One region of the Sinorhizobium sp. GQ132 genome, then DNA from elsewhere that is predicted to be linked to it. Evidence: predicted binding sites of a transcription regulator. Region 1 holds the regulator's gene; each other region holds the start of a gene.
What was found. The regulator LexA, encoded in region 1, represses DNA repair genes until DNA is damaged. The targets are predictions, from matches to a motif close to TGTTCNNNNTGTGTTCNG.
Positions count from the first base shown of each region.

Region 2: parE (DNA topoisomerase IV subunit B) is a predicted target of LexA. The motif match lies at 3,265-3,282, and genes of this name have one in related genera.
Region 3: dnaE (DNA polymerase III subunit alpha) is a predicted target of LexA. The motif match lies at 2,999-3,016, and genes of this name have one in related genera.

Region 1 covers NZ_JCAXDX010000013.1:4,054-12,128, forward strand. Annotated here, with positions in the region: gene AC6CIG_RS24790 (DNA polymerase III subunit delta') at 1-401, opposite strand, end outside; gene tmk (dTMP kinase) at 398-1,102, opposite strand; gene AC6CIG_RS24800 (D-alanyl-D-alanine carboxypeptidase family protein) at 1,160-2,314, opposite strand; gene AC6CIG_RS24805 (septal ring lytic transglycosylase RlpA family protein) at 2,371-3,414, opposite strand; gene AC6CIG_RS24810 (hypothetical protein) at 3,865-4,077, shown strand; tRNA gene AC6CIG_RS24815 (tRNA-Ser) at 4,272-4,361, shown strand; tRNA gene AC6CIG_RS24820 (tRNA-Ala) at 4,630-4,705, shown strand; gene AC6CIG_RS24825 (hypothetical protein) at 4,899-5,063, shown strand; gene lexA (transcriptional repressor LexA) at 5,273-5,989, shown strand; tRNA gene AC6CIG_RS24835 (tRNA-Cys) at 6,208-6,281, shown strand; gene AC6CIG_RS24840 (hypothetical protein) at 6,373-6,600, shown strand; partial or broken gene AC6CIG_RS24845 (IS66 family transposase) at 6,696-6,917, shown strand; gene AC6CIG_RS24850 (hypothetical protein) at 6,980-7,669, shown strand; gene AC6CIG_RS24855 (immunity protein CdiI family protein) at 7,828-8,075, opposite strand, start outside.
Region 2 covers NZ_JCAXDX010000010.1:34,867-42,941, forward strand. Annotated here, with positions in the region: gene AC6CIG_RS22595 (hypothetical protein) at 1-332, opposite strand, end outside; gene AC6CIG_RS22600 (GNAT family N-acetyltransferase) at 604-1,074, shown strand; gene parE (DNA topoisomerase IV subunit B) at 1,089-3,149, opposite strand; gene AC6CIG_RS22610 (alpha/beta hydrolase) at 3,342-4,277, shown strand; gene AC6CIG_RS22615 (FAD-binding oxidoreductase) at 4,425-5,750, shown strand; gene AC6CIG_RS22620 (YceI family protein) at 5,747-6,352, opposite strand; gene AC6CIG_RS22625 (cytochrome b) at 6,349-6,975, opposite strand; gene tpiA (triose-phosphate isomerase) at 7,233-8,003, shown strand.
Region 3 covers NZ_JCAXDX010000003.1:666,487-674,561, reverse strand. Annotated here, with positions in the region: gene dnaE (DNA polymerase III subunit alpha) at 1-2,740, opposite strand, end outside; gene AC6CIG_RS11490 (ABC transporter ATP-binding protein) at 3,217-3,903, opposite strand; gene AC6CIG_RS11485 (lipoprotein-releasing ABC transporter permease subunit) at 3,921-5,234, opposite strand; gene proS (proline--tRNA ligase) at 5,250-6,578, opposite strand; gene AC6CIG_RS11475 (hypothetical protein) at 7,324-7,620, opposite strand; gene AC6CIG_RS11470 (hypothetical protein) at 7,642-7,905, opposite strand; gene AC6CIG_RS11465 (c-type cytochrome) at 7,898-8,075, opposite strand, start outside.

The DNA.
Region 1 (8,075 bases):
CCCGACGTCTGGCCGAAGAACTTGCCGGCGCGGCGAACCTCGTCGACCGTGATCGCGCCCTTCGTCCTGCCCGTCTTTTCGTCCACTGGGCGCGCGAGATGCAGGAGATTGTGCGATGCGCCCGAACCGAGCTGTCTCGTGACGATAGAGGCGGGATCAGGGTCGGCAAGCCTTTCGGGGGCGTCTGCCGGATCCGGATGGCTCAGGACATGATTGGCGAAGCGGAAGGCGAGTGTGGCCTTGCCTATCCCCTCTTGCCCTTCGATCAGGATCGCGTGATGACCCTTTCCGGACCGGTAGCTCTGCGCGAGAAAGGCTTCCGCCTCCTGATGACCGAAGAGCTTGCTGTTCATCACGGGAGCAAGCGCGCCCTCCAGCACACCTGGCTGTTCCGGGGTCATGACGTCGCTTCCGCATTCGAGGGGTGCGGTTTGCCCTCAAGCGGCAATAGCGCCTCGACCAGACTCAATACTTCGGCAGCGATCGCGGTCGGCGGACGGTTGGCATCGACGACGCGGCATCGTTCCGGATCGGCCGCGGCAATATCGAGAAAGGCTTCGCGCCGCTTTTCATGCGTCGCCAACTGTTCCTTTTCAAATCGGTCGGGACGGTCGTTTGCGGCGCGGCGGCGGGCGCGCTCCAGCCCGACCGAGGCGGGAAGATCGAAAATGATGGTGCAGTCGGGAATGACACCGTTCACCGCAACGCGTTCCATGGTCTCGACGAAGGCCGGTTCCAGATTGCCGGTCACGCCCTGATAGACGCGCGAGGAATCCATGAACCGATCGCAAAGGACCATCGTTCCTTGCTGGAGCGCCGGCCGGATCACCTCCTCGACGTGGTCGCTGCGGGCGGCCGCAAAGAGGATCGCCTCCATCCGGACTCCGAAGGACTCCGCCGCGCCCGAAAGAAGGACGTGGCGAACGGCTTCGGCACCCGCGGAGCCTCCCGGCTCGCGCGTGGTGAGCACGCGGTAGCCGCGCGCGCTCAGCGCTTGCGCAAGAAGGCGCATCTGGGTCGACTTGCCGGCCCCCTCTCCCCCCTCGAATGTTATGAACAAACCCTTGGTCAGCGACACTTCAATTCCCGGATCGGCGTGCATTATCGTCTCTGTTTAGCCGATCGGTCCCGCGGAAGGAACCGTCGCAAAGCGCATTTGTCACAGCCAGAAGAACAGCAGTTCCTGCAGCGCGTCGAGCGCCCGGCTCGTGAGCGTTCCGGACTCGACCGCCCTCGCCGTCTTCACGGGAACTTCCCGCAGCAGCTTGTCCCCGTTCCAGAGCTTGACGACGCCGACCTGCTGACCGGCAGCGACGGGTGCGTTGAGCGGCCATTTGTAGACGATGCGTGCCGTCAGCCGTTCGGGATTTTTTACCGGCAGCAGAACGTCGACCGGGCCGCCCGCCACGAGCGCCACCCGGGAATCCGCACCGCCGTAGACGCTCGCCTCTCCGATGGTTTCACCATCTGCGAAAATGCGCCGTTTCTCGAAAGCGGTCATCGCCCAATCCAGGACCCTGCGGCTCTCGTCGATTCTCTCCTTTTCGCTCTCGAGGCCCCCCATCGCGAGAAAGACCCGGCGGTCGCCCCGTTGCATCGAGACGGCGAGCGAGAAGCCGAAACCCTCCGCAAAGCCGGTCGCCAATCCATCGACGCCGACATTCGCGGCGATCAGAGGGTTCTTGTTGCGCTGAAGGATCTTGTTCCACTCGAATTCCGGCTGCGAATAGAGCCGGTAGTAATTCGGGTGCGCCTCGTACAGGTGCCGCGTAAGGGCGACGAGTTCGCGCATCGTGATCTTGTTTTCCGGATGCGGCAGCCCCGTGGCATTCCTGAATGTGGCGACCGGCAGCCCCAGCTCGCGGGCCCGCTTGGTCATCAGTTCGGCAAAAGCAGCCTCGCTGCCAGCAATTCCCTCAGCCAGGACAATGCACGCATCGTTGGCGAGTTGCACCGTTGCGCCCTGGATGAGATCCGCAACGCGGATCCTGGATTTGATCGCGGCGAACATCGTTGCAGTGCCGGAGGGGGCCCCGCCTGTACGCCACGCATGTTCAGAAACCTCGAAACTCGTCTCGGACGTCAGGTCGCCCTTATCCAGGGCTTCGAAAACCACCTCCATCGCCATGAGTTTGGCGAGCGAGGCAGGCGGGACGGGTGCATCCTCGTCGCGTGAAAAGAGCACTGTGCCCGTCTCGGCATCGACGAGATATATCTGCTTCGCTTTGGTGTCGAAGGCGGGCGTCTGCGCGACCGCTTGCCCCGAAACGATGGCCGCGAGGAACCCTACGACCGCAAGCCACTTCATGCGCATGAGAAACTCCGGTTCTGCATGGGCATATCAGCGCGAAAAGCCCTCTTCAACCGGCGTCAGCGCGAGTCGGCGTTTCGGTACTGGCGCTTCGCATAGGCGAGAATGGAATCGGGGGTCAGCGGATTGCGATCGACCATGATCGCCTCGAAGGGCGACGGCTTGTCGCTGACGCGAACTTCGACATAGGCCGCAGCATAGGCTATGCTGCCATCCGGCAGCGGGATCAATTGCGGGCGCGACGTCGGCATGGGGCCGATCTGCGGCAGAACGACGAATTCGTCGAAGGCGCTTGGTGCCGCCGAGGCCTGCGCCGGCTTTGCGAGCGCGTTCACCGGCACGCCGGCATCGAGCGTCGATCTGTTCGGAACCGGAACGGCGCGGAGATTCGGAACCATGTCGCGCAGCGGCTCGTTGGAAGCCACCATAACGCCTGAGGCGATCTGCCCTTCCGGCATCACGCTCGGGCCACGGTCGCCTTTCCTGACGTACGAGGCCATGAGGTAGGGCATGTCATTGCCTTCGAGCGGCGCACGACCGACATATTGAACGCGAACATTGGCGCTGCCCTTGCGCTTGATGTCCAGCAGGTCGGCGGTCTTCGAAGAGACGTCGATGATCCGGCCGTATTCATAGGGGCCGCGATCATTGACACGGACGATGACGGACGTGCCGTTCTCCAGGTTGGTCACGCGCGCATAGCTCGGCAGCGGAAACGTCGGGTGAGCGGCCGAAAGGTGATGCTTGTCATAGACCTCGCCATTGGCCGTCAGCCGGCCATGGAAGGCAGACCCGTACCAGGAGGCCATCCCGCTCTTGTTGTAGCCGAAATCCTCCTTCGGCTGATACCACTTGCCTTTGACCTGATAGGGTTTGCCTACCTGGTAGCGGCCACCGCCCTTGGGAATGTTGTTTCCGGTAGCGACTCTGGGGCTGGCTTTGACGCCATAGACGGACTCGGCGAAGTATTCCTTGCTCCGCGACTTGGTCTTCTTGACGCTCGACGTCGTCGATCCGCAGGCCGCAAGCACCGCGCAAAGCAACGGAACCGCTGCGAGACGGAGCCCCCTCACAAGATATGCCGCACCGTTATTGGATGTCATCTGTCCCACAAGATCATTCGCAAAGCCGCACCCGAAATCCGCTCCTGCAGCGCTCACGCATCCGACCGAACGCGCAACGATCGTCGCAATCGTGCAGTAGTTCCCCCGCGAGAATTTCGCCGTCCCGAAACGGAACAGCCGAACAATCATGACAACAACAAGGCAAAATTGCGAACCGGAGGACGAACGGACGCTAAAAAACGCTCGCTATGGTTTACGAAACGTAAATGAGCCGCTGGACCATAGTCCGATAGAGCGCGCCAAAGGTCCGAAACCCGTTGCCGGGTTTCCCTGCCGACACATATCGCAATAAGTACCCACGCGGCTCGTCGGCCGCGGGGTGCGGCGGCCTCAGAGCTGGCCGAAGCTTCCCGTCGGTGCAACTCTGAGGCTCCGTCCCCGGTTGGCGTGCTGCCCGTGCTCCGGCCCAACGTCCGAGAGGATATCGCAATGGACGACAGATACGATTATGGGCCGCCGGAGCGACGGGCGGCAACCGGCCTCCCCTTAGGCATAATGCTCCTGTCGATGTTGGCGATTGCCGTTTATCTGCTTGCCGGAGCGGCGCTCCTGGACGGCAGAAGCCGGGACGTCGCGGCCTACGTCGCTCGGGCAGGCGACGAAAGTCCGCCTGCAGCGCCGGACAGCGGACGGCGCCCGTGACGATGGCCCACAACCGTGCCATGGGCGCATGCGGCGCGGCACGCCTCGAATGCAAGCAAATGCTCCGGAGCAAGTTGACGCTGTGATCAAAGCTGCTAAAAAGCCAGCCGTTGGTGAATGGGCAGCAAACCCGGTGGCGATCGCCGGTCCATCGAGAACTCGGAAACGAATTTCACGAAGCTCCGCAATCACCTGGAAGAGTGGCCGAGCGGTTTAAGGCACCGGTCTTGAAAACCGGCGTGCGTGAAAGCGTACCGTGGGTTCGAATCCCACCTCTTCCGCCATTTCAGAATTGATCCGGGCACGCCGGAATTCCCGACTTCTCGTCACTGATGGCCGTCTTCCCCACCCGCAAGGCTCATGGCTGCCCTGCCCTTCCGACGCTTTGCGTCACCTGCCGGAGCGGAAGAAGCTGCTTTGGGACTCCATCGCGAAGGGGCGATATTCGGGTGGATGAATTGCAGCGTGCCCTACCGGGCGGCAAGGGTGAAGCCGGCAGACGGAATGCACTGGCGCGCGGGGCCGAAAAATCTTATACAACGAGTGACCAGTGGGGTCGTAGCTCAGTTGGGAGAGCGCCGCAATCGCACTGCGGAGGTCGAGGGTTCGACTCCCTTCGACTCCACCATTCCCCTCTTGTCCAGCCCGGACACCTAGGTGACAGGTCTTACCTGAGGTAACTTCCACCGATGCCGGACGTCAGGCTGCCAGAGCTCGGTCGATGCCGCGGCTCGCCTGCGCTTGCCAAAAAAGCTGATTTGAGAGAAAGTTTTAGTCTGACCCGTTCGAGGTCTGGGCAACTCCCGCGAGTGGAGAAAAACATGCCTGTTAAATCTTTGGTGGCAGCCGTAATTTTTTCCCTCTTCGCCCTTTCGGGGTGCGCCAGCACAGGCTCGACCAACACGACCTATACCCAGTGGTACGGGCCCTATCCCGAGCCTGAATTCGACGTTCTTACGCCGGGCGGACTGCGGCTTGCCTATTAGCATGGCATAGGTGAGCGACTGGGCCGGCCGCTGTAAGTGAGCGTACGCCCCTGCCCCGACATTCCGAGCGATCGCCAACGACACGCCGGATCGGAAGCGGACAGGCATTCAGCAGCAAGCGGTATTCACGGAATTTTAGGCACTTGCGGAACACATATGGAACATATAGGTTCTGTTCTTGATTTGTTTCGCGATTCTGGAGTGACGCCATGCTGACCCGCAAGCAACAGGAATTGCTTCTGTTCATTCATGAACGAATGAAGGAATCCGGGGTTCCGCCGTCCTTCGACGAGATGAAAGATGCCCTCGACCTTGCCTCCAAATCGGGCATCCACCGTCTGATCACCGCACTCGAAGAGCGCGGGTTCATTCGCCGGCTACCGAATCGCGCTCGAGCCCTCGAAGTCATCAAGCTGCCGGAGGCCTATGCCGGTGTTTCGCAGGTCCGCCGCGGCTTTTCGCCGAGCGTGATCGAAGGCAGTCTGGGCAAGCCTGCGGCCCCGCCCCCTGCACCGAAACCGGCGCCCCTGGCCGAGATCGCGTCGGTCGCTGTCCCGGTCATGGGACGCATTGCCGCCGGCGTGCCGATTTCCGCAATCCAGAACAACATGCACGATATTTCCGTACCGGTCGAAATGATCGGCAGCGGCGAGCACTACGCTCTCGAGATCAAGGGTGATTCGATGATCGAGGCCGGCATCCTCGATGGCGATACGGTGATCATCCGGAACGGAAGCACTGCCACCCCCGGGGATATCGTCGTCGCCCTGATCGACGACGAGGAAGCAACTCTGAAGCGTTTCCGTCGCAAGGGCGCCTCTATTGCGCTCGAAGCCGCCAATCCGGCTTACGAGACACGGATATTCGGTCCGGATCGGGTCAAGATCCAAGGCAGGCTTGTCGGCCTCATCCGGCGGTACCACTAGGCTCCCGACGAGGTGTGCAGGCGTTTCTCACGGAAGTACGCAATTTCAACGCGTTAGAAGTGGGGGCATTGCGCCTTGGGGCGCTATGGCCACGCCTCCACAGAACCGAAGCCATATTATACAGAATAAAAAAGACCCTATTCCAAATGTACCCTCTTGCGGATTGCGGGCAATCATTCTAAATCCGCGCCACGATTTGAAAAATCGCAAATCGTAGAGGCCTCGTGGCGGAGTGGTGACGCAGAGGACTGCAAATCCTTGTACCCCGGTTCAATTCCGGGCGAGGCCTCCAAAATTTTCCACAATGATATCAAAGCGATAAGTGGCAGAGAGCTTCGTGTTGTGCGAATGCGGATGTCGCATCTCGTTGCAACTGGATTCCCTTGATTTTCAACGGCTTCCCGGCACACTCGGCAAATCCGTGCAACATCGTTCTACAAGACCGGCGGGTCATTTTTCTTTGCCTTGCGCTTGGTCGGATTTCGTTTGGAAACCGCCCGGCCGATGGCACGGCCGTGATCACGCCGGCGCAGCTCGGCTATCTGATCGAATGCATCGACTGGCGACTGGCGAATGCCGCAAAAAACCTGGCGTCGACGTCGGCGGGATGAGCAAACCGCTGGCACGGCGGGAGCGAATATGATTCCATGCCGTCATGATCGATGCGGCCGATCAGCTTGCCGACGACCTCACCAGTGCGCACGCGATGATCCTCGCAGAACGCGCGGCACGAGGTGAGGCGGAACCCGTTGCCGCTCGGGCCCAGGCGGTGAACTCGCACTCGGAGGCACTGATTGCCCGGCTCCGGCTCGAGATCGAGAAGCTGAAGCGCGACATCCATGGCAGCCGCTCGGAGCGCAAGGCCAGGCTTCTCGAACAGATGGAGTTGCAGCTCGAGGAGTTGGAGGCTAACGCCGGTCAAGACGAAGAGATCAAGCTGCCTGACCTGCGGCCCTGTGAGACGGTGATTGGAAGTTAAAGGGAAACACGGTGCGGACCCAAAAAGAGATTAAAGCTGACCTGCTTGCGGCGCTAAACTCCGTCGGCGATGAAAGACTGGCGCTCTTGGGCTTCGAACGACGAGAGGGTTCGTTTACCTACATGCGAATCCTGGAGGAAGCCGAGCAGGACATCGTTTTCGCAGCGGATTGCTTCCCCACGTATCAGCCGGACGAAGAAATGCACCTTCACCCGGCCATGCGGCTTGGCATGAGATCTGTAACCAAGGCGACGCTAGAACTGGTGGCGGGCAACAAATCTCTTTTGGCGGATGCGCCAGAAATCATCGTGAGCCAGCCAATTGAGTTCACTGCACCAAAGGAGCAACACGTTAGATGGTTTGCAAGCGGCAGCGATCAAATGAAGGCGCGTATTCGTGAGATTGTTGCCTTTATTGAACGATGGCCAGCCCCACTTCTTGATGAGATCCGAACTCCACATGACTTGATCAAGATTTACGAACGGGGCGATGAGCGAATGCTCAAGCAACGGCATTGGTACCTGTTTTTGGCCGCAGCGCAGATGGTCTCCCATGGGAACCGCGCCGACGCACTCTCCGTCTTGGAAAATAATCTTCGCGCCCCAGGCTTGAGGAAACGCTACGCCGTCGCCTTCGAGACCTTATCCAAAGGCCATCCACTCAGATCTGCTGTCGGCATTTCGGACCCTGAGGCAAGCTAGTCATTCGCAAATCATGCCGAAAATTCTTGAAGGTCTCTAGCTGCGGCCTTCACCGGATGCTTACCGTAAACATTGCGATCCGCGCCATGCATGTAATTCTCGACGAGTTCCGCATCTGACGAATTGCCGCAGAGGGAGTGCCGACATCCCAATTGAATTCAATAGACGGGGCAATGTTCGCTGATGACTTCATAGCCGGGCCCAAGTTCCCGTCTGATCTCCTCAACAAGCTGGTAAACTGCTTCGGCAAATCTGAGATCTTCTGCTTTTGACCATGGGCTAGATCCCGGAGGATTGTTCCAATCCAGTGCTGTATCATGCCACACTGCCATGCCGTGCAATCGCTCTCGGATTTCATTCGGCAAAGACAGCTTGTCCTCAATAGGCCCTACGTCAAAGCGTTGAT
Region 2 (8,075 bases), on a different contig from region 1:
CCACTGATCAATGCCAAAGCGCGCCTCGGCAAGGTTGGTTCTCCGCCTTCCGCCGCTGGGGGTGTGTTTTGCTGCAGGCCCGGCTCGGTCGGAAGCGTTGCATTCATCTCCGGAACCGGCTCGGTTTCCGCCGTCATGCCCGGCCCTGAGCTCTCGCACACGGCCACCACGACCGGGTAGTTCCTGTCGGAGAACCGCGGCAGTTCCTTTTGCGATTCCGCGTCGCACTGCACGATCGACGGCCAGTCGCCGTTCACGGTCGAGATGTAATGGCATTGGGTCACGTTGTCGTCGCAACCGAGAATGGTCATGACGATCAGGGCGGCTTTCATGGTCACTTCTTCCGTTCAGATGATGGCGACTCCCTGTTTATGGCCGTCCGATTCTTTCCAAAGAAGGGCAAAGCCGGCCGGGCCTGAAACAAATTGTTTCTCCCCGTTACGCGGATTGATTGTGATAGCTGCGAACTTGCGTCGTTTGGCGTATTGGTCCCGGCGTCCTTCGGCGTTAGAGCGTTGGTACCGGGCGCTTCCGGGGCGGGACCGAATGGATTCCTTTGGAAGCTCACATCCAGCTTACGATCGTGCATGGGGAGAGACTGAAATGACCGCCGTAGCCATCGCCGAAGAGTCGCCGCGCCAGCCGGCCGTCATCCGCCTGCTCGAATTGTCCGACGCCTATGCGGCATCGCTCTATCCGGCCGAAAGCAATCATCTGGTCGATCTGTCTCAGTTGGAGCAGCCGGCCGTATCCTTTTTCGTCGCTCGACGTGACGGCGAAATCGTCGGCTGCTGTGGCCTCGTCGAAGCAGGCGACGGTACGGCCGAGATCAAGCGGATGTTCATCGACCCGGAGGCGAGGGGGCTGAAGATTGGCAAGCTGCTCATATCGGCCCTTGAAGCCAAAGCGGCAAAGCTCGGTCTGACGGCGATCCGTCTTGAGACCGGCATCCATCAGCCGGAAGCGATCGGCCTGTACAGGGCATCCGGCTACGTGGAGCGCCCGCCCTTCGGCACCTATCTGCCGGATCCGCTGAGCCTGTTCATGGAAAAACCGGTTCGGCAGGAGCCGTGAGGGCGATCACGCGTTCAGATATCCAGGTTGTCCGCAAAAACGGCGCGCTCCTGGATGAAACGGAAGCGGGCCTCGGCTTTCGTTCCCATCAGGCTGTCGACGGCATCGCGGGTACCCTCGAAGTCGACATCGTCGATTTCGACCTTGAGGAGCGTCCGCTTGGCCGGGTCCATCGTGGTTTCCTTGAGCTGCGCGGGCAGCATCTCGCCGAGGCCTTTGAATCGCCCGAGTTCGACTTTGCCACGGCCATTGAACTCCGTCCGCATCAGCTCTTCGCGATGCGCGTCGTCGCGGGCATAAAGCGTCTTGGAACCCTGGCTCAGGCGATAGAGCGGCGGCACGGCGAGATAGAGATGGCCGCCGCGAATCAGCTCCGGCATTTCCTGGTAGAAGAAGGTGATCAGAAGAGATGCGATGTGCGCACCGTCGACGTCGGCGTCGGTCATGATGATGATGCGCTCGTAGCGCAGGTCCTCTTCGCGATACTTCGAGCGCGTGCCGCAGCCGAGCGCCTGGACGAGATCGCCGATCTGCTGATTGGCACCGAGCTTCTCCCGGCCGGCGCTGGCGACGTTGAGAATCTTGCCGCGCAGCGGCAGGATCGCCTGGTTGGCGCGGTTGCGCGCCTGTTTGGCCGATCCGCCGGCCGAGTCCCCTTCGACGATGAAGAGTTCGGCACCTTCCGCCGTATTCTGGGCGCAGTCCGCGAGCTTGCCCGGCAGGCGCAGCTTGCGGACCGCCGTCTTGCGGCTGACTTCCTTTTCCTTGCGCCGCCGTACGCGCTCTTCGGCGCGCTCCACCACCCAGTCGAGAAGCTTGGCCGCCTCTGCCGGATTGTCGGCGAGGTAATGGTCGAAAGGATCGCGAAGCGCGTTTTCGACGATCCGCTGCGCCTCCACCGTTGCCAGCTTGTCCTTCGTCTGACCGACGAATTCCGGCTCGCGAATGAAGACCGAGAGCATGCCTGCCGCGGAGATCATGACATCGTCGGTGGTGACGATCGCAGCGCGCTTGTTCTGGGTGAGCTCGGCGTAGTTCTTGAGCCCCTTCGTCAGCGCAATGCGCAGGCCCGCCTCGTGCGTTCCCCCTTCGGGTGTCGGGATGGTGTTGCAGTAGGAATGGATCTGCTGGTCGCCGCCATACCAGGTGACCGCCCATTCGAGCGAACCGTGGCCGCCGGACTTTTCCGATTTGCCGGCAAAAATCTCGCGGGTGACGGTGAATTCCTTGCCGAGCGTGGCGGCGAGATAGTCCTTGAGGCCGCCGGGAAAATGAAACACGGCCCTGTCCGGGATTTCCGAACCTTCCGGCAGGAGCGCCGGATCGCAGGACCAGCGGATTTCGACGCCGCCGAAGAGATAGGCCTTGGAGCGGGCCATTCGGAAAAGTCGCGCCGGCTCGAAGCGGGCATGCGGTCCGAAGATCTGCGGGTCGGGGTGGAAGCGGACCCTGGTGCCGCGCCGGTTGTGTACGTCACCCAGGTCTTCCAGGCCGCCCTGCGCGATGCCGCGGGAGAAGCGCTGGCGATAGAGCCGGCGGTTGCGTGCAACCTCGACTTCAAGGTCGTCCGACAGTGCGTTGACCACCGAAACGCCGACGCCGTGCAGGCCGCCGGAAGTCTCATAGGCCTTGCCGTCGAACTTGCCACCGGCATGCAGCACCGTCATCACCACTTCGAGCGTCGACTTGCCGGGAAATTTCGGGTGGTTCTCGACCGGGATGCCGCGGCCGTTGTCGGTCACCGTCAGGTAGCCGTCGGCGTCCAGGCTCACGTCGATGAAGTTGGCGTGCCCTGCGACCGCCTCGTCCATCGAGTTGTCGATGACCTCGGCGAACAGATGATGCAGCGCCTTTTCGTCCGTCCCGCCGATATACATGCCCGGACGGCGCCGGACCGGCTCCAGACCTTCCAGCACCTCGATTGCCGAAGCGTCGTAGTCGCTGCCGTCGCTCGTCTTGGGTGCGGGGCGCGGCGCTTCGTTACCGGCGACGGGGGCCGCGGGCTTGCGTGGCGCGGCATCCGCCGGCTTCGGCTGTTGGGGCATAGCGGAAAAAAGGTCGCTGCTGTCGTCCATGAAGCGTTCAGATCGTTCCTGTCTAAGTGTCGGCTAGGCCATAGCAAGACCGCGGCGCGGCCGCCATCCTTTGTCGCGCGAATCACCGGAATTCTGCCAGAGTCTCGCCGGAAGAGCGAACAAAAGGCGAATTTCGATGCCCCGGAGGAAGAAATATCCTTTAATGAGTCAGATTTGCCGCGCCAGTGTTGCTTGGCCGAGGCGCCGGTGGCAAGGCATGCGCCGAACGAGGGAGCCGATCGGGTGTCCATGTCCACAATTCTTTTCTCCGTACGGCATCTGATCGGCGCGCTTCTTTTCGCGAGCCTTGCCGTTTCCGCAAGGGCCGAACCCCTTGAGCCCTACAAGGATGCGCTGTTTCGCAATAGCAAGCTGCTTCAGGAGGCGGATGGCGGCGACTTCCGCGTTGTCGATTACCAGGAGCTCCGCGACATCAACGAGCGCGACCAGATCCCCGAGCGGCGGGTGAAGCGCGCTTACGTGTCGCTCGGTGTCAAGAGCGTGCAGGTGAACGAGACGCTCGGTCTGGGCGAGCGGGGGCTTGACGTCACCCGCGTCGGCCCCGATCGCGGCGCCGCATTCACCGTGATCTTCATCCATGGTCGCGGCGGCGACCGCCGTCTCGGCGTCAATGATTTCTCATTCGGAGGCAATTTCAATCGCCTCAAAAATCTAACTGTCGTCAATGGCGGTACGTATTACGCTCCAAGCGTCAGGTCCTTCGATGCTGCGGGCGTAGCGGATATTTCGGCTCTGATCCGCTTCGCCGCGGAGCGCTCCGGCGGCCGGCCGGTGGTCCTTTCCTGTGCCTCCATGGGAAGCTTCATCTGCTGGGGCATAGCCCGCCGAGAGGCAACCGTCTCGGCCCTTGGCGGCATGATGATCATGGGCGGTCCCGCCGACCCCGACTTTCGCAAAAGTGCGGCCTACGGCGCGCGGCTGCCGATATTCTTCAGCCACGGCAGCCGCGACAGCGTCTATCCGGCCGCGTCCCAGATCGCGTTCTATCGCAGCCTCAGATCGAAGGACTATCCTGCCCGTTTCGTCCTGTTCGAAACAGGTTCGCATGGAACGCCGATCAGGATGACGGACTGGCGAGAGGCGCTGAACTGGATTCTCGACCGCTAGATCACGATGTTTTTAGGTCGGGTCGACCTAAAAACATGAACGTGATCGATTCCAAGAAGTTGGAGCGGGATGCGGGCGGAAAACCGCACACACTTTTCCTCACCCCGCTCTAGATTAACGCGATCGGTTGTGGAGTTGACGGCGGCAATGAGGATGGACGATTCCGAGAACGCAGGGCGGTTTGGAAACCGCTCTCAACCGACCGTTTCACCCGATGACTACGAGGACGGCATGAGCTCGGTGGGCCCCATGGCGTTTCTTCCCGTGGGCAATGGCCTGAGCTATGGCGACGTTTGCCGCAATGAACTTGGGACCCTTATCGCAAGCAGGAGGCATAACCGCATCCTGTCTTTCGATCCGGGAAGTGGGACCATTCGCTGTGAGGCCGGCGCTATCCTTGCCGACCTGCTCGCGCGCGCCGTCCCGCACCGCTTTTTTCTTCCCGTGACGCCGGCGACGGGCCTCGTCACCGTCGGCGGTGCCGTCGCCAACGACGTCCACGGCGGCAATCACCATGCGCGTGGCTCCTTCGGCAATCACGTCCGGCGCCTGACCCTGCTCCGTTCGACGGGCGAACGCCTGGTCTGCTCGCCCGAGGAGAATGCAGAGCTCTTCGCTGCGACGATCGGCGGCCTGGGACTGACCGGGCTGATCCTCGACGTCGAGCTTCGGCTGATGAAGGTGCCGTCGCCGCATGTCCAGCGGCACGTGCATCGCTTCGACAGCCTCGATCGATATTTCACGCTGGCCGAACGAGCCGAAGAGGAGCACGAGTATTTCGTAGCCTGGCTCGACCAACTCGCGACGGGACGGCGCATGGGGAGGGGCGTGCTGTTCGCCGCGGATCACGCCGACGGCGCTTGCGAATATCCTGACATCCCGAAGGGGCCGAGGCTCGCCGTGCCTTTTTCTCCGCCCTTCAGTCTGTTCAACAGCGTGACGCTGAAACTGCTGAACGAATACCGCTTTCGCAAGCACGACCGTGGCGAGACCGTGTCGACGGAGACGTGGGCTTCCTACTTTCACCCTCTCGACGCGATCGGCGGGTGGCGCAGGCTCTACGGGCGGCGTGGACTCTGCCAGCATCAAAGCGTCTATCCCGTCGCGACCGCGCCGGAGACCACGGCGCGGTTGCTTGAAACAGCCCGCCGCGCCGGTCATGCGTCCGTAGGGACGAAGCTGCAGCGTTTCGGTGACATAGCCTCCCCTGGGGTTCTCTCCTTTGCGAGGCCGGGCTTCACCCTGACCATGGACTTTGCCGATCAAGGCGAGGCGACGGTCAAGCTGCTCGACGCTCTCGACGAGATTGCCGTTGTGGCCGGCGGTGCGGTCAATCCGTGCCAGGACTTCCGAATGAGCTCGGCCGTTTTCGAAGCATCATTTCCCGCCTGGAAAAGACTGGAGGCACTGCGCGATCCGGCAATGGTCTCGGCCTTCTGGCGGCGCACGGCTTTGGCGCCTGGGCAAACCTAACGCTTCTGCCCCCTTATGTTCATGTCGAATTCCACGACATTGGAATAAATGGGCGTCCCGACGGTCATGCCGTAGGGCGAGCGACGGATGCTGCCGCGGATCGTGAAGGAAATCGACCGCCTGTTCCAGTCGGTAAGCCTCACGTCGAAACGCTCCTTGCGGCTCTTGCCGCGGGCGGTCAGAACGCCCTCGATCGTTGCGGTGTCCGGGCCGGTCTGGCTGACGCCGGTAGAGTGGAAGGTCACGGTCTTGTGGTTGGCCGCATCGAACACTGCGCTGGAGCGCAGGAAGTCCTCGATCCGGCGCTCGGTGGACCTCACGCTCTCCGGAAAAAGCGTGAATTCCACGGAGGATCGCCCGATGTCATGGCCATCGATCCGGAATACGCCCGAGAATTTAGTGAAGCTGCCGGCAATGCCGCCGCTGCCACCTACTTGTCCGACGCTGAACTGAATACTCGAGGAGCTCGCGATACGGTAGTTCCCGGCAGCATTCGCAAGTGCCGGCGCTTTTGCGCCCTCAACCGGCGTCCCTGCGAGGCCAAGGGCGAGAAGCGAAAGCGGCAGGGCCACTGCCATGGACTGCTTGCCTGGGCTGGTCATATGCGTTTCCTCTCGACAACGGTGTCGTCCTTTTCGGAAGTGTCGGCGGTGCTGCCGGTGCGCGGCATCGGCCCGGAGCGAAGCATGCGGATGAGCACCAAGTCGCGCCGCACGAGATGGTGATAGAATGCTGCCGCCGCGTGGATTGCGACCAGGCCAAGCGTCACATAGGCGAGCGTTGCATGGGCGAAGGCCCAGAACGCTTCCGAAGCCCCGGATGTCGGGAGCGGCAGATGCGGAATGACGATCAAGTTGAAATAAAAGCTCGGGATCGCCAGCGTGGAGACCGACACGACCGCCCAGCCGGACAGCGGCACGAGGAGTGCGAGCGCGATGAGCGACAGATGCGTGGCCCGCGCAGCCATGTGCTCCATCGGGCCAAGGGTGGGAGAGGCGGCCGGACTGGTTTCCACGAGCCACCAGAGCATCCGAAACGCAGCCAGTCCCAAGGCCGTGAAGCCGAACGACTTGTGCCACTGGTAAAGGGAGAACTGCAAAGCCGGGTCGATCTCGATGCGCCGCATGACGATGCCGGCGAGGATAAGCCCGAGGATCAGAACGGCGATCGTCCAGTGAAGGGCGATCGTCACCGTTCCGAAACCGTTGTCGCTGTTGCGCAGCATGGCAGACTCCGACGCCCGGTGCGTACGTCTACGTGGCGGTAGAACGTCTCCGCCTTAGACGCCCACGGCGCCGTTTTTATTCGCTTTCGCCGGGACGATTTCCCATTGGCTTGAGCGCCGGCAACGCTGGACGGGGTGGGCGGATTCGCCGTGCTCGGAGAGGCGACACCGAATAATCCGGCTGGTGCCTTTTTTTTACGCGAGCGATTTGCTACGCCGCTTGCCGAGACGAAGAGACCTGATCTGGAGGAGACCCCATGACGCCCGATATCCGCCCGCTCGTCGCCGGCAACTGGAAGATGAATGGAACCCGCGCGTCTCTCGATCAGATCAAGGCAATGGCCGAGGGCGTCAAAGGCGACCTTTCCGCGAGGGTGGACGCCCTGATCTGCCCGCCGGCCACATTGCTTTACGTTGCGACCGCGCTTTGCGACGACAGCCCTTTGATGATCGGGGCTCAGGACTGCCACCAGAAGCAGTCGGGAGCCCATACCGGCGAAGTCTCGGCTGAAATGGTCGCCGATTGTTTCGGCACTCATGTGATCGTCGGCCATTCCGAACGGCGCACCGATCATGGCGAAGGTGACGCACTGGTGCGTGCCAAGGCCGAGGCCGCGCATGGCGCGGATATCGTCGCGATCGTTTGCGTCGGTGAGACGGAACAGGAGCGCAAGGCCGGCCGGACGCTCGACATCCTGAAGCGCCAGCTCGCCGAGAGCCTCCCGGACCAGGCGACGTCCGAAAACACGGTGATCGCCTACGAACCCGTGTGGGCGATCGGCACCGGCCTGACGCCCACCGTGTCCGACGTCGACGAGGCGCACGCCTTCATGCGCCGCGAGCTCGTCTCGCGCTTCGGCGCGGAAGGCGGCAAGATGCGCATCCTCTATGGAGGCTCCGTCAAGCCCTCGAATGCGAAGGAACTCATGGGCGTTGCCAATGTCGACGGCGCCCTGATCGGCGGCGCGAGCTTGAAAGCGGATGATTTCCTCGCCATCTACAGGGCCTATGAAGAATTGACTGCCTGATTGCCGCGGGACTTGGAATAGCTGGCGGCTTGGTATAAAGAGGCGCCAAATTTGACGCGGCCCCACGGTGAG
Region 3 (8,075 bases), on a different contig from region 1:
GGTCGTAGCCGAAGCAGTCGAAAGCACCGGCGGCGATCAGGCTTTCGAAAACACGCCGGTTCAAGAGCTTCGGATCGATCCTCAGGCAGAAATCTTCGAGATTTGCGAAAGGCCGATCGCCGCGTACGGCGACGATGTGGTCGACGGCAGACTCGCCGACGCCTTTGAGGGCGGCGAGCGAATAATAGATGCGGTTGTCGCCGGTTTCGAAGTGGCGGTGGGAGGTCTGCACGGACGGCGCGACCACCTGGATGCCGAGGCGCATCGCGTCCTGGCGGAAATCGTTGATCTTGTCGGTGTTCGACATGTCGAGCGTCATCGACGCTGCGAGGAACTCGACCGGATAATGCGCCTTCATGTAGGCGGTCTGGTAGGAGACGATGGCGTAGGCGGCTGCGTGCGACTTGTTGAAGCCGTAATTGGCGAACTTGGCGAGAAGGTCGAAGATCAGGTCGGCCTGCGGCTTCGACACGCCATTCTTGACGGCACCGTCAACGAAGCGGGCGCGTTGCTTGTCCATCTCCGCCTTGATCTTCTTGCCCATGGCGCGGCGCAGAAGGTCGGCCTCGCCGAGCGAATAGCCCGAGAGCACCTGGGCGATCTGCATCACCTGCTCCTGGTAGACAATGACGCCCTGCGTTTCCTTGAGCAGGTAATCGATCTTCGGATGGATCGATTCGATCTCTTCCTCGCCGTGCTTGCGGGCGTTGTAGACCGGGATGTTCTCCATCGGCCCCGGGCGATAGAGCGCCACAAGCGCGATGATGTCCTCGATGCAGTCCGGGCGCATGCCGATCAGCGCCTTTCGCATGCCGGCGCTTTCCACCTGGAACACGCCGACCGTCTCGCCGCGCGAAAGGGTCTCGTAGGTCTTCAGATCGTCGAGCGGAATGCTTGCCAGGTCGATGTGGATGCCGCGCTTGCCGACGAAGTCGACGGCCGTCTTCAGTACCGTCAGCGTCTTCAGGCCAAGGAAGTCGAACTTCACGAGACCCGCCTGCTCTACCCATTTCATGTTGAACTGGGTGACCGGCATGTCGGAGCGCGGATCGCGGTACATCGGCACGAGCTGCGAGAGCGGCCTGTCGCCGATGACGATGCCGGCCGCATGCGTCGAGGCGTGGCGGTAAAGCCCCTCGATCTTCTGGGCGATGTCGAGGAGGCGGGCAACGACCGGCTCCTTCTCCGCCTCTTCCTGCAGGCGCGGTTCCTCCTCGATCGCCTTGGAAAGCGGCGTCGGGTTCGCGGGATTGTTCGGCACCAGCTTGCAGATCTTGTCGACCTGGCCGTAGGGCATTTCCAGCACGCGGCCGACGTCGCGCAGTGCTGCGCGCGCCTGCAGCGAACCGAAGGTAATGATCTGCGCCACCTGCTCGCGGCCGTATTTCTGCTGCACGTAGCGGATGACCTCTTCGCGCCGGTCCTGGCAGAAATCGATGTCGAAATCGGGCATCGACACGCGTTCGGGATTGAGGAAGCGCTCGAAAAGCAGAGAGAAGCGCATCGGGTCGACGTCGGTGATCGTCAGGGCATAGGCGACCAGCGAGCCGGCACCCGAGCCGCGGCCCGGCCCGACCGGAATGTCATGCTGCTTGGCCCACTTGATGAAGTCCGCAACGATGAGGAAGTAGCCCGGAAACTTCATCCGCTCGATGACGCCGAGTTCGAAGGCCAGCCGCTCCCGATAGTCCTCTTCCTTGTAGCCGGGCGCCATGCCGAGTTTGGCGAGGCGGCCCTCCAGCCCCTCCTCCGCCTGCCGGCGCAGCTCCGCCACCTCCGCGCGTTCGGCCTCCTCCGGATCATCCGAAGCGCCGGTAAAGCGCGGCAGGATCGGTCCGCGGGTCTTCAACATGAAGGAGCAGCGCCGCGCGACCTCGATCGTATTCTCCAATGCCTCGGGCAGATCCGCGAAGAGCGCCGCCATCTCCTTGCGGCTCTTCAGATAATGATCCGGAGTCAGACGGAACCGGCTATCGTCGGACACCATCGCATTGTGAGCGACGGCCATCAGCGCATCGTGGGCGTCATAGTCGGACGGCGACGGGAAAAACGCCTCGTTGGTGGCGACGAGCGGAACGTCGAACCGGTAGGCGAGATCGATCATGCGGTTCTCGTGACGCCGGTCGTAATTCCCGTGCCGCTGCAGTTCGACATAGAGGCGATCGCCGAAAAGCTCGATCAAGACTTTCAGGCGTGCCTCGGCCAGGGCCGGCGCACCCGACTTCAGCGCCATGTCGACCGGGCCGGCTCCCGCCCCGGTGAGCGCGATCAGCCCGGACGTACCGCCTGCGGCGAGCCAGGAGCGGCTTATTCGCGCCTGCTGGTGTCCCTCGCCTTCGAGATAGGCGCGGCTGACGAGCTCTACCAGGCGAGCGTAACCGTCATCGGTCGCCGCGATCAGCACGATCGCGGGAAGTTTGACGAACTGATGGGCGTTTCCACGCCGCTCGCCCTCCGCTTCGTCCTCCATATCGATGGAGAGTTGGCAGCCGATGATCGGTTGCAATCCGTCGTCCGCGGCCTTCTGCGAGAATTCGAGCGCCGCGAACAGATTATTGGTGTCGGCGATGCCGATCGCCGGCTGATCGTCGGCCACCGCCTTGCCGATGATCTTCTTCAAAGGCAGGGCGCCTTCCAGCAACGAATAGGCGGAATGCACCCGCAGGTGAACGAACTGCGGATCCGCCGCAGCCCCTGTGCCGTGCCCGATACTCTGCCCGATACTCTGGTTGCCTGTCATCGCCGCACTCCGATTCTTGTCCGGAGCCGAGGATATCCTGTTTCCCGCCCCAACTGTCCAGTCTCAAGGACGGGCCGCCGGGGTTTTTGCCCGGCGTGCGGTGTTTGGTGCGCGTTCGACAGGAACGCGGAGCACGCTCGAAAATCCCGGTCACAGGCCGAGAGCGATTACCGAGATGCTCACGATGAAAAGGCTCATCGAGGCGAAGGCAGCAAGATCACGTACGAAATCAGCCATAACTTCTCTCCTTTCCGCTACTGTTCCCTTTTTGTTCTAATTTTGTTCGATAGTCAAGGAAGTCTGCATAGAAGACCCGCTATTCAGTGGCTATGGTTAACGTGCACCGGCGGCCCGCATTCGTGCATGCCCTTCCGAGGGGCGACACGCCTCGAATGGAACATGCAAGGAGCGCAGCCCGAGGCGGGTGACCGCGCCTCGAGCGAGGTCAGAGCCAAGTAGGCGCAGCCGCGGCCGAACTATTTCAGTTCGACGACCTTGCCGTCCTCGATGGTCACGCGGCGATCCATGAGCGAAGCGAGTTCGTGATTGTGGGTGGCGATCAGCGCCGCGAGCCCCGACTGGCGAGCGAGGGCTTCCAGCGCCTCGAACACATAGCCGGCCGTCTCGGGGTCGAGGTTGCCGGTCGGCTCGTCCGCCAGAAGGATGAGCGGCGCATTGGCGACCGCCCTGGCGATGGCGACGCGCTGCTGCTCGCCGCCGGAAAGCTCGGTCGGGCGGTGGCTGCCGCGATGGCCGATGCGCATATAGTCCAGGAGGGCCGATGCCCGCTCCGCCGCTTCGACCTTGGGCAATCCGGCGATCAGTTGCGGCATCATGATGTTCTCCAGCGCCGAGAATTCCGGCAGGAGATGATGGAACTGGTAGACGAAGCCGATCTCGTTGCGGCGGATTGCGGTTCGCCGGTCGTCGCTGAGCCCGTTGCAGGAGGTGCCGTTCACGAGCACCTCGCCCTCGTCCGGGTGTTCGAGCAGCCCGGCGATATGAAGCAATGTCGACTTTCCGGTACCGGACGGGGCCACGAGGGCGACCGTCTCGCCGCTTCGCAACGTCAGGTCGGCTCCCTTGAGGATCGGCAGAAACGTGTCGCCCTCGCCATAGTGCCGCTCGATGCCGGAGAGCTGCAGTGCCACGCGCGCATTCATCTAAGCTGTTGTCCTTGTTATTCGTACCGCAGGGCCTGCACCGGATCGAGGCGCGAGGCGCGCCATGCCGGGAAGATCGTGGCAAGGAAGGAAAGGGCAAGCGCCATGACGACGACGGTGACGGTCTCGTCGGCGTTCATATCGGCCGGAAGCTGGCTGAGGAAATAGAGCTCCGGATCGAAGAGCGTGGCGCCGGACACCCAGGAGAAGAACTGTCGGATCGACTCGATGTTGAGGCAGACGACGACCCCGAGGACGACGCCGGCGATGGTTCCCGTGACCCCGATTGCGGCGCCGGTCATGAAGAAGATGCGCATCACCGAACCGGAGGTCGCGCCCATCGTCCTAAGGATCGCGATATCGCTGCCCTTGTCCTTTACCAGCATGATCAGGCCGGAGATGATGTTCAGCGCCGCGACCAGCACGATCAGCGTCAGGATCATGAACATCACGTTCCGTTCCACCTCGAGCGCGGAAAAGAATGTTCTGTTGCGTTCGCGCCAGTCCGTAATGAATATCTGCCGGCCGGCGGCATCCTCCACCGGCTTGCGAAGCTCGTCGACCGCGTCCGGATGCTCGGCGAATATCTCGATCGACTGGACGAGGCCTTCGGCATTGAAGTAGAGCTGCGCTTCCTCGAGCGGCATGAAGATGATGGTCGCGTCGTATTCCGACATGCCCATCTCGAAGATGGCCGAGACGGTATAGGCCTTGACCCTCGGATTCATGCCCATCGGCGTGACGTCGCCGTTGGGTGAGGTGAGCGTGATCGTCCCACCCACCCGGATGCCCAGCTGCTCGGCCATGCGCGAGCCGATGGCGACGCCGCTGCCCGAGGCGAAGCCGACGAGGTCGCCGGACTGAATATTTCCCGAGATCGACTTCAGCTTGGTGAGGTCGTCGGCGCGTATCCCGCGAACGAGCGCACCCGTCGACGCATCGCCCAGGCCTTGCGCGAGAACCTGGCCCTCGACGATCGGAATGGCCATGGTCACGCCCGGAACGGCGGAGAAATTGGTGGCCAGATCGGCATAATTGGTGAGCGGGCCGTCCAGAGGCTGGACGATCATGTGGCCGTTCATGCCGAGAATGCGCGAAATGAGCTCGGTTCGGAAGCCATTCATCACCGCCATGACGATGATCAGCGTTCCCACCCCAAGCATGATCCCTATGAAGGAAAAGCCGGCAATGACCGAGATGAACGCTTCCTTGCGCCGCGAACGCAGGTAGCGCCAGGCGACCATACGCTCGAAGGCGGAGAAGGGACGGCTGGAAGATTTGCTGGATGGAGCGGCAGCCTGCACTTGCTCATCCGTCGCCGCGGTCATCATCGATCCCTTCGTCTGTTATCTCGCCGCGACCAGTTTGTTGATCGCCGCTTCGACGGTCATCGTCTCCCGCGCGCCGGTCCTGCGGTCCTTCACTTCGACTTCGCCGTTCGCGATCGAACGCGGTCCGACGATCACCTGCACCGGCACGCCGATAAGGTCGGCGGTCGCGAACTTCCCGCCGGCGCGCTCGTCGGTGTCGTCAAGAAGAACGTCGAATCCAGCCTTGCCGAGATCGGAGTAGACCCTGCCGCAAGCCGCATCGCAAGCGTCATCGCCCGTTTTCATGTTGATGACGACGACGTCGAACGGAGCGATCGCTTTCGGCCAGATGATGCCGTTGTCGTCATGCGAAGCTTCGATGATCGCCGGCACCAGGCGGGTCGGACCGATACCATAGGAGCCCATGTGCACCGTGTGTTCCTTGCCGTCCGGCCCGAGCACCTTCGCACCCATCGCCTCGGAATATTTGGTGCCGAAATAGAAGATGTGACCCACCTCGATGCCGCGCGCGGACAGGCGCTCGCCTTCGGGGATGGCGCCGAAGGCGGCCTCGTCATGCATTTCCGAGGTCGCCGCGTAGCGCGACGTCCACTTGTCGAAGATCGTCCTCAGGCCCGCGACGTCGTCGAAATTCGTATCCTCGCCCGGAATGTCGAAGCCGAGGAAGTCCTTGTGGCAGAACACCTCGGACTCGCCCGTGTCGGCAAGGATGATGAACTCGTGGCTGAGATTCCCGCCGATCGGGCCCGTGTCGGCACGCATCGGTATGGCGCGCAGGCCCATCCGGTCGAAGGTGCGGAGATAGGCGGCAAACATCTTGTTATAGGCGTGCTCCGCCCCTGCCCGGTCGAGATCGAAGGAATAGGCGTCCTTCATCAGAAACTCGCGCGAACGCATGGTGCCGAAGCGCGGACGGATCTCGTCACGGAACTTCAGCTGGATATGGTAGAGGTTCAGCGGCAGATGGCGGTAGGACTTGACGTAGGAGCGGAAGATGTCGGTGATCATCTCCTCGTTCGTCGGTCCGTAGAGCATCGGCCGGTCCTGCCGGTCCTTGATGCGCAGCATCTCCTTGCCGTAGGCGTCATAGCGCCCGCTCTCCTGCCAGAGCTCCGCCGACTGCAGCGTCGGCATCAGCAGTTCGATGGCGCCGGAACGGTTCTGCTCCTCGCGAATGATCGCATTCACCTTGTCCAGCACGCGCTTGCCGAGCGGCAGCCATGTATAGATGCCCGCGGACTGTTGGCGGACCATGCCTGTCCTCAGCATCAGTCGATGGGAAACGATTTCCGCTTCCTTCGGATTTTCCTTCAAGATGGACATGAAAAAGCGGGACAGGCGCATGACGGGTTCCAGAACTGGTGAATTCGCACTATCGACGGATTCAGGCAAAATGACGTTGTGCTTCGGCCGCTCCTTCGCCTGAGATCAGGGTAGGCAGCTGTTGCCATTCTAACAGGGCTCTTGATTTTCCCGGCGACGCATCGACGGGAACCTTTCGAGTTCAGCGTTCATAGCCGCTTCGCGCGCGGAAGGGAACCCTGCCTTAGGGCCGGCTATCGCTGCGTCGACACATAACCCGGATGAGAAAACCGGTCCCGCCCCTGCGGCAAAAGAGCACGCTAGTAACAGGACGAAGACAGTTGGTGTCAACGGAAAAATTTTACCCGACTGTAGCAAAAATGCAAAAAAAGCAGATGACAGCGCCCAAGGTTTGAGCTAATTTCGGCTCACAAAACAGGCAGGAAGACCAAATTCTTGCCGAAATTCGCGGTCAAGTCTTGGGAGGATAAGATCTTAGGCGCGCTCGTTCGCTGCCGCCGGAAACGGATTAGAGATCACGCGACACTTAGAAAACAAGGCTTTGGCCTTGTTTTTTTTTGGTTTTTCATCACCCCCTCCTGGCGAAGCAGGCGCGAGAAAGCGTCAATAATCTGTCTGTCAAGTGTGCAAACGCGCCGGCCGACCTGCATGGCTTCCCGCCCCCCGGTTCTGCTCCTTCATATTTTAGGGGTGAAAGAGAGTTGAAGGCGGTCCGCCCGTTGGTCCTGCGAGAGACCGCCCTCGTCTCATATCCTACGGAATTGCGTCAGCCGTCCTGCGGCAATGGCTTTGCTTCCCCTTCGGTGGCCGGAGCCGCTTCGTCGCCGTGCAGCGGATGATGATGAGCCATCTGCTTCATCATCCCCGCGCATGCCTCCATCATCGGCCCCATGGCGCGCATCATGTCCATCATGCCCTTCATTCCGGACATGTCGCCACCCATCATATCCATGCCGCCTTTAACCGCCTCGTCCTTCGCGACGGGGGACGCGCTATCGTTCGCATAGGCGGCGGTTGCAATGAGCAGTGCTGCCGAAAGCGTTAGCTTCGTAATGGTATTCATCCTGGTCTCTCCTTTTTCTGGTTACTTGGTTCGTTCATCGGTGCCCGGTGCATCGGCCGGCTTCTTGCTTCGGCACATGACGCAATATCCGGTGGCACACATCACCGCGCAGGGCGCGAGGCTCAAGAGAATGGGGGCCACACCCGCCGCTGCGAGCCAGTCCCAATTTGCGGCCAGGCCGGTTCCGGCAACGCCCAGTCCGACAAGGATCCAGCCGCGGCGGCCGAACGGCATCCGCAGGCCAGCTACTTGCCTTGTGCTGGCGGTTTTTACGATTTCACTCATTTTCGAGTCTCCCGTTGTTCTCATGGCTCTGCCCGTCGCCCGCGGTGATCCGGGTCTGTATTTTGCGCTGGCGCTCCGGCCACCTGCTCTTGATGAACCCCAGAACCGCAGTGATCTCGGCATCGGTCAGCAGCCCCCCAAAAGCGGGCATATCGCTTTCATAGTCCGGT